Regions from separate parts of the Ruminococcus sp. MCC718 genome, predicted to be linked through region 2. Evidence: predicted binding sites of a transcription regulator. Region 2 holds the regulator's gene; the other holds the start of a gene.
The links. Region 2 encodes Rex, which represses fermentation and respiration genes when NADH is low (regulators of the CRP and FNR family bind a similar motif). Its sites were predicted from a motif close to ATTGTTAANNNNTTAACAAT; they were not measured.
Positions count from the first base shown of each region.

Region 1: a site for Rex is predicted at 6,233-6,252, ahead of fucO (lactaldehyde reductase). Genes of this name have one in related genera too.

Region 1 covers NZ_WQNP01000041.1:14,240-21,760, forward strand. Annotated here, with positions in the region: gene GPK60_RS05190 (hypothetical protein) at 1-187, opposite strand, end outside; gene GPK60_RS05195 (HNH endonuclease) at 212-688, opposite strand; gene GPK60_RS05200 (hypothetical protein) at 1,171-1,455, shown strand; gene GPK60_RS05205 (hypothetical protein) at 1,495-1,770, shown strand; gene GPK60_RS05210 (Na/Pi cotransporter family protein) at 2,897-4,582, opposite strand; gene fucO (lactaldehyde reductase) at 4,999-6,144, opposite strand; gene GPK60_RS05220 (TetR-like C-terminal domain-containing protein) at 6,366-6,926, opposite strand; gene GPK60_RS05225 (Ig-like domain-containing protein) at 6,964-7,521, opposite strand, start outside.
Region 2 covers NZ_WQNP01000171.1:9,359-16,879, forward strand. Annotated here, with positions in the region: gene GPK60_RS13755 (NADP-dependent isocitrate dehydrogenase) at 1-480, shown strand, start outside; gene GPK60_RS13760 (ABC-F family ATP-binding cassette domain-containing protein) at 573-2,498, opposite strand; gene GPK60_RS13765 (aspartate kinase) at 2,700-4,019, shown strand; gene GPK60_RS13770 (redox-sensing transcriptional repressor Rex) at 4,122-4,763, shown strand; gene GPK60_RS13775 (NAD(P)H-hydrate dehydratase) at 4,835-6,337, shown strand; gene alr (alanine racemase) at 6,382-7,521, shown strand, end outside.

The DNA of each region.
Region 1 (7,521 bases), on a different contig from region 2:
TTGCTGACGCTTCACTTAAAGATTTTCCAAAAACTCTTCCTAACGAAATAGTCATAGTAAGCTGAATCGGAGTAATAACTGCATTATCACTTCCTGGAATTTGTGCCAATCCCGCACCAACACCTCCCGCTGCCACACTTGCTGTATGTATGATTGTATGACATTCTTTCTTCTGTTTTGCATTCATATTGTTTATCCTCCTAGTATATGTTTATTTTATAATTCCTCTTTTTTTTGCTTCTTTTTTTACCCAGGACATTAATGGTTTTAACTCTTCTTCATTTGCACCCAGTAATTTTTTTATATCACTATCATCACGTTTTTTCATATCCTCACGGATCCAATTCATGGTGTTTTTCGTTTCTTGTTTTAAGTATACCGAGCGTTGATATTCCCCATATGTTTGCTTTCTATGTTTTAAATCTGCTTTCGTATTGTCGGTTTTATTTCCTTTTGAGCGATTACAATGCACGCACAAACATTGTAAATTTCTCGGATCATCAATTCCCCCTTTGCTCCGTGGTAAAATATGGTCAATATCAACATCTCCTTTTCTGAGCTTTCTTCCGCAATGTGCACATGTATACCAACCATAATTTGAAATATTGGTATCTAAGCCTATTTGTCTTGATCTTTTATAATTTGTCTCCGTGTTTCCTCGCTCATCATTTCTCTTAAAAAGTGGCATTATCTTTGATCTCCTCCATTTCTCATTTTTCTTGTAACAGGACATTTATTTATATACAATATATCATTCATTTTGTCTTTTTACAAGATATTTTGTGGTAATTATACAAATTACAAATTATTTCTTCTGTGCAACCAGCAAATATTTCAAATTTAGTATCTATACCACTTAAAATATTCCTCCTCTCTCTTTATATTTTTTTGCTTTGTTGTATCCCTAAGATAACATAGTCAAAATAAGTGCATGTGAAAATGATTTTTTCTTGATATTCCTCTCAATTTTCGCACATATATTTATATGTATGAAACCATCGTACTCTAGTAATAAAACTTGCCAACTCTATTTTTCAAACACTCTCTATTTAAATCACTCTTTATTTTTTTAATATTCTTCTAAAATTTTCTTGACACAAACAATTATACAGTTTATAATATTTATCGAATAATTATCTAATTATTATTTAAAAAGAAGGAGGATTAATTTTGAAATCTAAGATGAATCAAAAGCAAAAATTAATGGCGTATGTTCTAAGTACAGATGCTGATTTAAATAGTAACAAAAATATTACTCAAAAAAAAATCGGAGAACTTTTTAATGTTTCTCAATCTACGATTGCACACTCTATAAAGGAAACAAGATTACAGCTCCGAATCCATGAATTAGAAAAAGAATTGTCACAAGCTAAAAGTGACGTTATAGAAATGAAAGAAGTTAAACAACTAGGAATTCCTGACTTTATTGAGCCAGAATATAAGCAGAAGCCTTGATTTTTTCTAAAATTAATAAGAAAGGAGAGTTTTTTAATAATGTATCTAATTGATGATTTCGACAACGAATACAACGATTCATCAAATAATCTATTTGATGAAAATATGTTTATAAATTACGATATAGAAAAAGAAAATATGTTGTCTACACTCTATGATTTTTATGATGAAGATGAGTTAAATATTGATGAAAATTCCTCATATGAAGAAATAAAAGAACAATTCGACAAAATGATGGATATAATTGATGAAATAAATGATGATTTCTATCCTAACGGAAGAGACTACGATTCAGAAAACGAAGATTGGGGTTAGAATATAATTTTAACGAAGAGGTAATTTTCCTCACTATGGTAACCGAACATTTTTATTATAAGTCAACTTATCAAAGCATTCTTGTTAAGATCTTCATTTCGGGTTTGTCAAGTTTTTTGTATAAGTTTTAAGAAAAAATTTTATGGGGAGTGGAACCTCCCCGTTGTTAGAGTTTTATATTTTTACAAATTAACTCGTCAAAGTGTCCTTGACAAGCATCTCCATTTCATCATTTAAAGCTCTGGATTCCTGATAAGCACAGATCAGACACTTATAAATCGTCTAATTCTTTCGGCTTCTTCTTCCTGATCTGACGCATCCAGTGCCTGTAAACAGTGATGATTTTCCCATTTCTTATATAATTCTTCCATCACCCCTCCGTTTTCATATTTTTTGACCCTTACCTAGCTTTTTCATCCATGGAAAGTTGACTCCTAGCCATCCCCCCAGTTATTCATCGGACGTTCATTCCATTTCCTGTGCAGTTCCGAAACACGGAAGGCTCAGCAATCTCATCAGAGCGTTTTCACTTGGAAATGCTCCTTTTTAAGTATAACATTCTTTCTATAAACATCATCAAATTATTATTTGACATTTTTTTCTAAAACAGATACCTTTTTTCCTTTCATTGAAATAATCAAATCAATCTTTAATCATTTTATAACATTTATAATTTATTTGTATCTTTTTTTTGCATTATGTATCTTTTATGATATAATAAATATGCTACCATTCCAAGACAGGTAGAGGAAGGGGGTGCATCATTATGGATTTATATTCGTCTTTCCTTCTTTCTGTTATGGCAAGTATTATCGCTTATTATATTTGCAAATGGCTGGACAGAAAGAAATAGTCGGTAGTCAGCCTTGGATTTAAGCCATCCATTCCAAAAGGCATAAAAACCCCCGGTGCTGGCACACCGGGGGTTTTTTGTTGCCTAGTATCTATACAGAAGATACCTTGGCAGGTTCCATTGGGGTATCATTCACCATGGATTTTTCATCTTTCTTTCATCGCTATTATAGCATATGCCTTCTGGCCTTTCAAGTATATTTCTTTTTATTATTTTTTATTCACAAAATATTTTTTTATTTCTCTTAACTTTTTTCTCCTGTTTTTCTTTCCTTTATGCTACGGTCTCCAGATAGGTCTGACCTGTTTTGCCCTGCACGGCATCTACGATATTGATACAGCAGTTGCCCATTCGGTCAATATGGTGGATAATGCGGTTGTATGGCTCGGTAAGTTTTGCTTTGCATTTTCCTTCACCGACACGTTCTACATGGGATTTTCGCATCTTGATACCAAGATCGAGGATCTTTTCTTTCTGTTGCAGAATATCTTTTGCAGCCTCCGTATTTCCGGTCGCCATCATCTGAACGGCTTTCGTAAACATTTCCTGGATCAGCTGCAGGCTGTGCCGCATATCACGCATGGCATCTTTGGAATATTTATATTTTTTCTCCTCTTTATCTTTCAGGGAGAGACAGACTTCTCTGCAAAGGGCACTCATACGATCCACATCACTTAAAATATACATGATACCTGCTGTCTGGTTTGCCTGCTCCTCGGTCAGTCCGCCGGATGCAAACAATTCGGAGAGGTATTCGGTGATTCGTTCGTAAAGTTTTCTGGTATCTTCGGAGTTCTGGATCACTGCTTTTATTTTCTCGCTGTCACTTTCTGTGGATACTGCAATCAATTCTTTTAAGTTATCGCTAACCAGCTCGATACATCTTGCCACTTCTTTTACGACCAGCTGAAGTGCTGCGGTCGGCTGTGAAACCAGTTTGGAATCCAGAAACTGCGGTTCTGCGTTGCTGTAGACTTTTTTCTGTCCGTCCGGAATGATTTTCATAACGATCTTGACCATCAGCCAGATCAGCGGTACCCAGATGACCGTCATGGTAATATTAAACAGGGTATGTGCATTTGCAATCTGTCTGGAAATAACTGCAATCTCCGGTCCTTTGGGAGAGATGTACTGGATCAGGGCTGCGTATGGTTTTACAAACCAGATAAACAGAAAACATCCGGAAATGTTGAAAATGCAGTGTGCAAGTGCGGTTCGTTTTGCATCTTTGGTCTGTCCGATACTTGCAAGCAGAGCTGTAATCGTGGTTCCGATGTTATCACCAAGCAGAATCGGGATTGCTCCGACAAGACCCAGGATACTGCTGACGCCGTCCGGTCCAGGCTGTTCTGCAAAGTTCTGTAATACTGCGATCGTGGCACTGCTGCTCTGTACGACAAGTGTCATCAGGGTTCCTACGGCTACACCAAGAACCGGAATATGAGAAACCTGTTCGATCATGTCTGTAAATATCGGGCTGGATGCCAACGGTTTCATGACGCTTCCCATCGTCTCGATTCCAAGGAACAGAAGGCCAAATGCAAAAATGGTTTGTCCGATGTTTTTTGCACGTTCGGATTTTACTACAAAACTAATGATAAATCCGATAAAAATAATTGCATAAATATAATCACTTAACTTAAAGGCAATGATCTGTGCCGTCATCGTCGTTCCGATGTTGGCTCCGAGGATGATGGAGATTGCCTGCGGCAGATTCATCAGTCCTGCACTTACAAAACCGATCGCCATAACGGTTGTCGCACTGCTGCTCTGCAGAACGGCGGTTGTCAGTGCTCCTGCCAGAACGCCAAGGATTGGATTCTTGGTAAGCAATGCCAGAATCCGTTTCATTTTTTCGCCTGCTGCCTTCTGAAGGCAGTCGCTCATCATATTCATTCCGAAAATGAACACTGCCAGACCACCGAGCAATCCAAATATTACCTCTAATGTACTGTTCATGATTTCTCCTTCTTCGCTTTACATACGTTTTTCATTTCAGATTCGTTCTTTATTCTGGATGCAACACATTTTTTCAGAGGCTTGGAACTTTCGCCCCGCACCCCCTGCATCACCAAAGCATCTACAGTATAACGATGCAATGTAAAGTCCACGACAGTGTAATGTAAAATCTGTGTAAAGTCTCGTAAGGACAAAGCCACTGTTCTTCAAAATTTTTCTTATCAAGTTTATGTAAAACAGGCAATGGTATGCTTCTGTATGCATCAAAAAGATCACATGCCAAAATGTTTTTATACATTTCAGTATGTGATCTTTAAGGTATATATATCTTATTTCAAGTCGAACACACGTGAGATTTGGCAGGCAATTCTGGTCAGCTTTGCTGACATTCACCTACTTTGCAGCAATATCTGTTTTTACATAATTTTGCGGAACAGATCTTTCAGGTCTTCTACGCTTGCATCTTTGGGATTGCCCGGTGCACAGGCATCTGCATGAGCAGATTCTGCCAGGAAATCAAGGTCTTCTTCTTTGATTGCTTCCAGTTTTGTCGGGATTCCGACATCAACAGAAAGTTTTCTTACGGCATCGATTGCTGCTTTTCTGTATTCTTCTACGGACATATCATCAACACCTTTGACTCCCATCGCACGTGCGATCTCACGGTATTTCCCGCCTGTGCAGTCCTGATTGTATTCCATAACGATCGGCAGCATCATTGCACATGCAACACCGTGCGGTGTATCATAAACAGCACCTAAGGTATGTGCCATGGAGTGTGCGATTCCAAGTCCTACGTTTGAGAATCCCATGCCGGCGATGTACTGGCCAAGTGCCATGCCTTCGCGGCCTTCTTTTTTGTTTTCTACTGCATCTCTTAAAGAAGCGGAGATCAGTTTGATCGCTTCCAGATGGAACATATCGGTCATTTCCCATGCAGCTTTTGTAGTATATCCTTCGATTGCATGTGTCAGGGCATCCATACCGGTCGAAGCAGTCAGTCCTTTCGGCATGGAGGACATCATTTCCGGATCGATCACTGCGATGATCGGCATATCGTGCGGGTCTACGCAGACAAACTTACGTTTACGCTCTACATCGGTGATAACATAGTTGATCGTAACTTCTGCTGCTGTTCCGGCTGTGGTTGGTACCGCAATGATCGGTACACATGGGTTTTTGGTCGGTGCAGTTCCTTCCAGACTTCTGACATCTTCAAATTCCGGATTGGCAATGATGATACCGATTGCTTTTGCAGTATCCATGGAAGAACCGCCGCCGATGGCGATGATATAATCTGCTTTGGAATCTTTAAATGCCTGAACACCATGTTTTACATTGTCGATGGTCGGGTTCGGCTTGATATCAGAATAGAGCTGGTATGCAAGTCCGGCTTTTTCCAGCCGATCTGTTACTTTTGAAGTAACGTTGAATTTAACCAGATCCGGATCAGAGCATACAAATGCTTTCTGAAAACCGTGTGCCTGTGCTTCGTTTACGATCTCTGCAATCGCACCTGCACCATGAAAAGAGGTTCCGTTTAAGTTGATTCTGTTTGCCATAGTTATTACATCCCTTCTGTAAAATTTTAACGTTTCCGGCAATGATTTTGCTGTATCTATGTAGCTGTGCATCATCATTCCGTTTCACTTTGTTATTATCTTAACACTTTTGCACAAAAAGAAAAGTGACAAAACAGACTAAATGTAACATTTATCAAAAATACTTTGCAACGAAATCACAGGCAGATAGCTGCCTGTCAGAATCCGAGACAATCTATTGTTTACCTGACCATATCCAGTTTCTCAAACAGTTCTTTTAGTTTTACCGGCATCGCTTCTACCATCAGTTCTGCCAGTCCTTCTGGTGCGGCCATCTTTTTCCCAAGCACCCATTTTACGGTCATATAGACAGAACTTCTGCAATACATTTCCAGCAGATCATGCATCTCTTCTTTCATTTTACATCCGATTTTTTCCTGGATCAGATTTTCATAAAATGCCAGAATCAGTTCAAAATCATGTTCCCTCAGAGAATTCTGTTCATCATAGCAGAACGCTGCAGCAAAAAACTGTTTCTCCTGCTCAATGTAGGTAAATTTCCGCACAAGTGCATCGTAAACACTTGTTTCTCTTCCCATATGCTCAAACGACTGATCCAGGATTTTTCCAAAATACCAGTTGATAAGGTCAAATTTATCCAGAAAATTGCGATAAAAGGTCTGTCTGGTCAGACCACATTTTTCTGCCAGCTGCTTTACTGTGATCGCATCCACTTTGGAAGTCTTCATACATTCCTTCATGGCTTCTGCTAATTTATACTTGGTTTTTTCGTTTTTCTCCATCTCCATTCCCTCGTCTTCGAATACTGAGGTGGCGGCTTTATCTGTTTTTTACTTTTCTGACTGCAGACCATGCACCGAATTTTTTCGTTCCGTTTATCTTCTGATAAGCCCGTATCCTCACATAGCATCCTTTTTTGTTTTTTAATTTCTTATTCTTTACGACGAGTTTTTTCGTATTTTTCGTTATGTACTTTGTTGTTATTGCACCTTTGTTTTTCTTTGCTTTTCCTGAAGTCGGATAGACTTTGATCTGATATCCGGAAGCTTTTGCCACTTTTCTGGCAAGCGTTATGGTCACTGTCGGGGACGTCTTTTTCTTTTTCGCACTTTTGATCTTCGCTTTTCCGACTTTTATACTGCTTTGTGTATCCGGCTTTCTGTCAGGCGTCTTTTCATCATCCTTTCCGGTTGCCGTTTCCGCCTTTTTCTGCACCACTGTAACTTTGCAGTTTGCTGTGATATTTCCCGCCTCGCTTACCGCTGTGATCACAGCAGTTCCTATAGTATGTGCTGTAATTTCTCCACATTCATTGACGGTTGCGACTGCCGGATTTGTGCTTGTAAAATAAATTCTCTTATTTCTGGCATCTTCCGG
Region 2 (7,521 bases):
TATTTCTATACTCTGATCGATGACGCAGTTGCCCGTGTCATGAAAGCAGAAGGCGGATTTATCTGGGCATGCAAAAACTATGACGGTGATGTTATGAGCGACATGGTTTCTTCTGCCTTTGGTTCACTGGCGATGATGACTTCCGTACTGGTATCACCGGACGGCAATTTCGAGTACGAAGCAGCTCACGGAACGGTTCAGCGTCACTATTATAAATACCTGAAAGGCGAAGAAACATCCACGAACTCCGTGGCAACGATCTTTGCATGGACCGGGGCACTCCGCAAACGCGGTGAGCTGGATAAGATTCCGCAGCTTGGCGTATTTGCAGACAAACTGGAAAAAGCAACCCTTACCACGATTGAAAGCGGAAAGATGACAAAAGACCTGGCACTGATCACCAGCATTGAAAATCCTACCGTTCTGAACAGCGAAGGATTTATCAAGGCAGTACGTGAAGAGCTGGATAAGAATCTGTAAAAGAACGTGTAAAAAGTACATAACGCATTTTTATATTTCTATAAAAAAGCACCGGGGAAGAAAGTACCTTTCATTCTCCGATGCTTTTTGTTTTATTCTGCCAGTTCTTCCCAGCGTTCGTAGAGCTGTTCCAGTTCTTCATTGATCGCTGTTTTTTCTTTATTTAATTCCACACATTTTGCCACGTTTGTAAACACTTCTTCCTGCATCATCAGCTCATCGATCTCTTTATCACGGACTTCCAGCACATGGATGCGGTCTTCCGTTTTCTTCAGTTCATTCTGACGTTTGCGGATGCGTGCCTGCTCTTCTTTCTGCTGCTGCCAGGTCAGTTTTCCGGCAGTTTCCGCAGAAGAAGATGGAAGAGAAGCAGTTTCTTCTTCTGTGGCAGACGGCACATAGATTTTGGTGAGCTCATCTTTCTTTTCCAGATAATAATCATAATTTCCGATATAATTGACCAGCGTATTTCCGGTCAGCTCCAGGATCCTGGTTGCCGTCTGGTTGATAAAGTATCGGTCATGCGATACATAGAAAACTGTTCCGGTATAGCGGTTCAGTGCCTGCTCCAGGATCTCTTTTGATAAAATATCAAGGTGGTTGGTCGGCTCGTCCAGTATCAGGAAGTTGGCTTCCGACAACATCAGTTTGGCAAGAGAAACGCGGCCCCGCTCGCCACCGCTCAGATCAGAGATCCGTTTGAAAACATCATCTCCGGTAAATAAAAAGGCTGCCAGCACATTACGGATTTCCGTGTTAGTCAGTGTCGGATAATCATCGGAAATCTCTTCAAACAGCGTCTTTTCCATATGAAGGACATGATGTTCCTGATCATAATAACCGATACACACCTTGCTTCCAAGCGTAAAACTTCCGGCATCTGCAGCCAAAAGCTCATTGATGATCTTTAAGATCGTAGTCTTTCCGGTTCCATTATTGCCGATCAGTGCCACACGTTCGCCTCGTTTGATCTCAAAATCCAGATCCGTAAAGAGCGTGTGGTCTCCAAATGATTTCGCAAGACCTTCGACACGCAGCACATCATTTCCACTTGGAAATCTCGGTTCCAGAGAAAGCTTTAATTCCTGCACTTCCGTATCCGGGCGATCCAGGACTTCCATTTTCTCTAGCATTTTCTCACGACTTTCCGCACGTTTGATTGATTTTTCACGGTTAAAGGACTTCAGTTTGTCTATGACTTCCTGCTGATGTTTGATCTCACGCTGCTGGTTCATCCATACTTTTAACTGGGAATCACGCAGCTGGGCTTTTTTCTCAGAATAAGCAGAATAATTGCCAAGAAACGTGGTCGCCTTCGCATGGTCGATTTCAATAACCTTGCTTACGACACGGTTTAAGAAATAACGGTCATGGGCTACGATGATCACGGCACCGCTGTAATTGATCAGAAAATTTTCCAGCCATGCGATTGACTGCATATCGAGGTGGTTGGTCGGCTCGTCAAGCAGGATCAGATCCGGCTTTGCGAGCAGAAGCTTGCCAAGGGCAACCCTTGTTTTCTGTCCGCCGGAGAGGGTATCGACCTGCTTGGAAAATTCATCTTCCATAAATCCAAGCCCTTTTAACACACCGACAATCTCACTTTTGCAGGCATAGCCGTTTTTCTGTTCAAATTCCGTGTTCAGACGATTATAAAGCTCCAGCGTCTGTTCCAGCTCCCCGCCGCTCTGGGATTTCATCTGAAGTTCCAGCGTGCGGATATGACGCTCCAGCTCAAAAATATCCTGCTTTACCTCCAGAAGCTCTTCGTAGATCGTGTTTCCGGAAGATACCGCTTCGTGCTGGGCAAGATAACCGATCGTGCGGTCTTTTGCTAGGATCACTTCTCCGGAATCTGCCGGGATCTGCTTCATGATGATCTTGAGCAGTGTAGATTTTCCGGCACCGTTGATGCCGACAATGGCTGCTTTTTCTTTTTCTTCTATATGAAATGAGGCATCTTTCAAGATCACATTTGTGCCAAATGCCTTATTAATATTCTGACAGGCTAAAATCATAAATTCCTCCAAGTGTATATATTTTACAAAAATAATTTGTGTCTGCGAAGACCCTGACTCGTATTATCATAGCATATTTCTGCTTTTTGCACCAGCAAATTTCAAAAAATGCTCTGGACGAACCGCATATTTTGCGGTATGATTAAAGACAGCGTATATTTGCGTGACAGACAGATGCGGAATTTAGGAGGAATAAAAAGCATGAGAAAAGTAGTAAAATTTGGTGGAAGTTCTCTTGCAAGTGCAGAACAGTTTAAAAAAGTAGGAGATATCATCCGTGCTGATAAAGGAAGAAAATATGTTGTTCCGTCTGCTCCGGGCAAACGGTTTGATGGAGATATCAAGGTAACGGATATGCTTTATGCATGCTACGCAAAAGCAGAGAAAAAAGAAGACATCACAGCTTCAATTGCTGCGATCCGTGAAAGATACATGGAGATCATAAACGGTCTCGGACTTTCCCTGTCTTTGGATGATCAGTTTGAAGTGATCTCCGAAAACTTTAAAAAACTGGCAGGTTCCAATTATGCTGCTTCCAGAGGAGAATACTTAAACGGTATCATCATGGCAAATTACCTGGGATATGAATTTATCGATGCAGCTGAAGTGATCGTTTTCCATGAAGACGGCACATTTGATGCAGAAACAACCAATGAAAAGCTTTCTGCACGCCTGGCAGAATGTGACAATGCAGTCATTCCTGGATTTTATGGTGCAACCGCAGAAGGAAAGGTAACAACCTTCTCCAGAGGCGGATCCGATATCACAGGTTCTCTGATCGCAAAAGCAGTCCATGCTGATCTGTATGAGAACTGGACCGATGTATCCGGTTTCCTGATCACAGATCCACGTATCATCAAAAATCCGAAAGTGATCGATACTATCACTTATGTAGAGCTTCGCGAGCTGGCATACATGGGTGCTACCGTGCTTCATGAAGAAGCCATCTTCCCGGTAAGACAGGAAGGTATCCCGATCAACATCCGCAATACCAACCGTCCTCAGGATCCTGGTACGCTGATCGTTGAAAGTACCTGCAGAAAACCGCGTTATACGATCACCGGTATTGCCGGAAAGAAAGGATTTGCAGCCATCAACATCGAAAAAGATATGATGAACTCCGAAATCGGATTCTGCCGCAAAGTCCTGACCGTATTCGAAGACAATGGTATCTCCATCGAGCATATGCCTTCCGGAATCGATACCATGACGGTATTCGTACATCAGTCCGAATTCGAAGAGACCGAGCAGAAGGTACTGGCCGGTATCCACCGTGCTGTCAATCCGGATTCTGTCAATCTGGAATCTGACCTGGCACTGATCGCAGTCGTAGGTCGTGGCATGAAATCTCAGCGTGGAACAGCGGGACGTATTTTTTCCGCACTGGCACATGCAAGTATCAATGTCAAGATGATCGATCAGGGTTCCAGTGAGATGAACATCATCATCGGTGTGAGCAATCAGGATTTCGAGCGTGCGATCAAATCAATCTATGATATTTTTGTAACCGTACAGCTCTAAAAATCAAAGAGGGTACACAAAACCTGCGGCGGACATGGCAGGGATCTTGTGTGCCCGTCTTTTACGTTACTATACAACAGCATTTGACAGGGAGGTATGCAAGTGGAAGAGAAAGAAATTTCAAGAGCGGTCATCAAAAGACTGCCACGGTATTACCGTTATCTCGGTGAGCTGCTGGAATCCGGTACGGAGCGGATCTCATCCGGCGAGCTGAGCGAACGCATGCAGGTAACAGCATCCCAGATCCGGCAGGATCTCAATAATTTCGGTGGATTCGGCCAGCAGGGATATGGTTATAATGTAAAACATTTACATACGGAGATCGGGAAGATCCTGGGTCTGGATCAGGATTACAATATGATCATCATCGGTGCCGGAAATCTCGGACAGGCTCTTGCAAATTATGTAAAATTTGAAAAAAACGGTTTTCTGGTCAAAGGGCTGTTCGATGTAAATCCAAAGCTGAAAGGCGTTGCAGTCAGAGGAATTGTGATCCGTATGACAGACGAGCTTCCTGCTTTTTTGCAGGAGCATGACATTCAGATCGCAGCCCTGACACTTCCGAAACAGTATGCAAAGGAAATGGCAGACTTTCTGGTGGATCACGGCATCCGTGCAATCTGGAATTTTGCCCATACGGATCTTCATCTGCCGGAAGATGTGATCATCGAAAACGTACATCTTTCGGAAAGCCTGATGCAGCTGTCTTACAATATCAGCCGCTACAGCAGAGAACATAAATAAAAAGAACGCAGAGAAAAAAAAAAGAAAACTGTATATTCCATTTGGACGGGCAGACAGGAGGTATATCGCATATGAGGATCTTGTTATCAAAAGAAGACATGAAAACATGTGACCAGAATACCATAGAAGGGTTCGGCGTTCCATCCTGTGTACTGATGGAGCGTGCGGCACTTGCGTGTGTCGATGAACTGTACCGAAGCGGTGCTGCACTTGACCGCGTTCTGGTCATCTGTGGTTCGGGCAATAACGGCGGAGACGGATTTGCCATCGCCAGACTTTTGTTTCTGGATCAGGTACCGGTTTCCATCTGGTTTGTCGGAAAAGAGCAGTCCTGCACGGATCAGACACGCCATCAGAAAGAAATCTGTGAGAAATATGGGATAACTTTTTGTAGTAACCCGGAAATAAATGAATATACTGTTATAGTAGATGCACTGTTTGGAATCGGTCTTTCGCGTGACATCGAAGGCAGCTACCGGGACGCAATCGGGCGGATCAATAAAAGTCCTGCTTTTGTACTGTCTGTCGATATTCCTTCCGGCATTGACGGAAACACGGGTGTGATACGGGGGATTGCCGTAAAGGCTGACCTGACAGTGACATTTGCTTTTGAGCAACCGGGGCATTATATCGGAAAAGGGCGTGCCTGTACCAAAGAGGTACGTGTACGTCAGATCGGTATTACAAAAGAAAGCCTTCCGAAATGCCGGAAATCTTACGTCTGCTATGACAGTATGGATTTAAAGCGGCTGCCAGAGCGACTTGCCACAGAAAACAAAGGTTCCTGCGGCAAAGTTCTTCTGATCGCCGGGAGCCGGGACATGTGCGGTGCTGCAATCTTAAGTGCACGTGCAGCGTATCGAAGCGGAGCCGGTTATGTTCGCATCTACACAGACGAACACAATCAGTCCGCCCTTTTTCAGTCTATCCCGGAAGCAGTGGTAAGCTGCATCCATTCCAACTGGAAGAGAGAACTTGAAAACCTGCTTGCGTGGGCTGATGTGGTTGCAGTAGGTCCCGGCATCGGCATGGAAGCACAAAAGCTTGACATCCTGAATTATGTACTGGAACATGCGGATATTCCGGTCATTCTTGATGCCGATGCTTTGAATCTTGTGGCACGCCATAACCTTTCCCTGGATGGATATTCCATGCCGGTAGCTGTGACACCACATCTTGGGGAGATGGCAAGACTGTGCAGATCAACCATTTCCGATATTTCAGAGGATCTGATCGCAAGTGCCGAAATCTTTGCGAAAGAACAACATGTGATCTGTGTCTTAAAGGATGCCGGAACCGTTGTCAGCAACGGCAGTGAATCCTACATCAACACTTCCGGGAACAGCGGCATGGCAACTGCCGGTTCCGGCGATGTGCTGACCGGCGTATTTGCCGGACTTACCGCACAGGGTATGACGTTATTTGAAGCTGCAAAACTTGCTGTTTTTCTGCATGGATGTGCCGGCGATGCGGCCGCACAAAAATACGGAAAGCGAAGTATGACAGCAAATGATCTGGTGGAGGGACTGATCCGGGTTCTGGCAGATGCAGACGATAAAAATAAATGTAAGTAACGAAAGCAACGGTTACAAAAAACAATACAGGAAGGACTTGAAACATGATGAGCAGTAAATACAGCCGTGTCTGTGCCGAGATCGACATGGATGCCATTGCAGAAAATTTTCGGATCATGCACGAAGCGATCCACCCGGAAACCAAAATGGTTGCTGTAATAAAAACAGATGGTTACGGTCACGGTGCAGTGCCGATCGCACAGATGATACAGCCGGAAGATTATATCTGGGGATTTGCCGTCGCAACGATGACAGAAGCGATGATCCTGCGGAAAAACCAGATCACAAAACCGGTGTTGATTCTGGGCTATACATTCGAAGAAGACTACGAAGATCTGATCCGTTACGAGATCCGACCGATTGTGTTCAAACTGGATATGGCAAAGGAACTGTCTGAAGCAGCCGTTCATTTAAAGAAAACACTTTCTATACATATTGGACTGGATACGGGAATGAGCCGCATCGGTTTTTCTGATACCGAAGAGAGCATAGAAACAATCCGTAAAATCGCATCCTTACCGGGAATTGAAATAGAAGGCATGTTTACGCACTTTGCGAAAGCAGATGAACTGGATAAAACGGCTACAAACAGACAATTTGAACGTTATATGCATTTTGCACACAGACTGGAAGAGGCAGGCATTACGATTCCATTAAAACACGTATCAAACAGTGCCGCTCTGATGGAGCTTGCAGATATGAACTTAAATCTGGTGCGTGCCGGCATCAGCATTTACGGCATCTATCCATCCGCTGAAGTTTCCAGAGATTCTATGAAACTGACGCCTGCAATGTCCATTCACAGCCGCATCGTGTATATCAAAGAGATTGAAACGGGCACCGAGATCAGTTACGGCGGAACCTTTACCGCTCCGCATCCGATGCGGATCGCTACGATCCCGGTCGGCTATGGGGATGGTTATCCGCGGATGCTTTCCAATAAGGGATATGTTCTGATACACGGGAAACGTGCAAAAATCCTCGGAAGGATCTGCATGGATCAGTTTATGGTCGATGTGACGGACATTCCGCAGGCAAAAGAACTGGATGAAGTAATTTTAGTCGGCAGACAGGGAGACGAAGAGATCACCGTAGATGAACTTGGTGATCTTTGCGGTCGCTTTTCTTATGAATTTATCTGTGATATCGGCAAACGTGTACCGCGTATCTACACCAGAAATCAC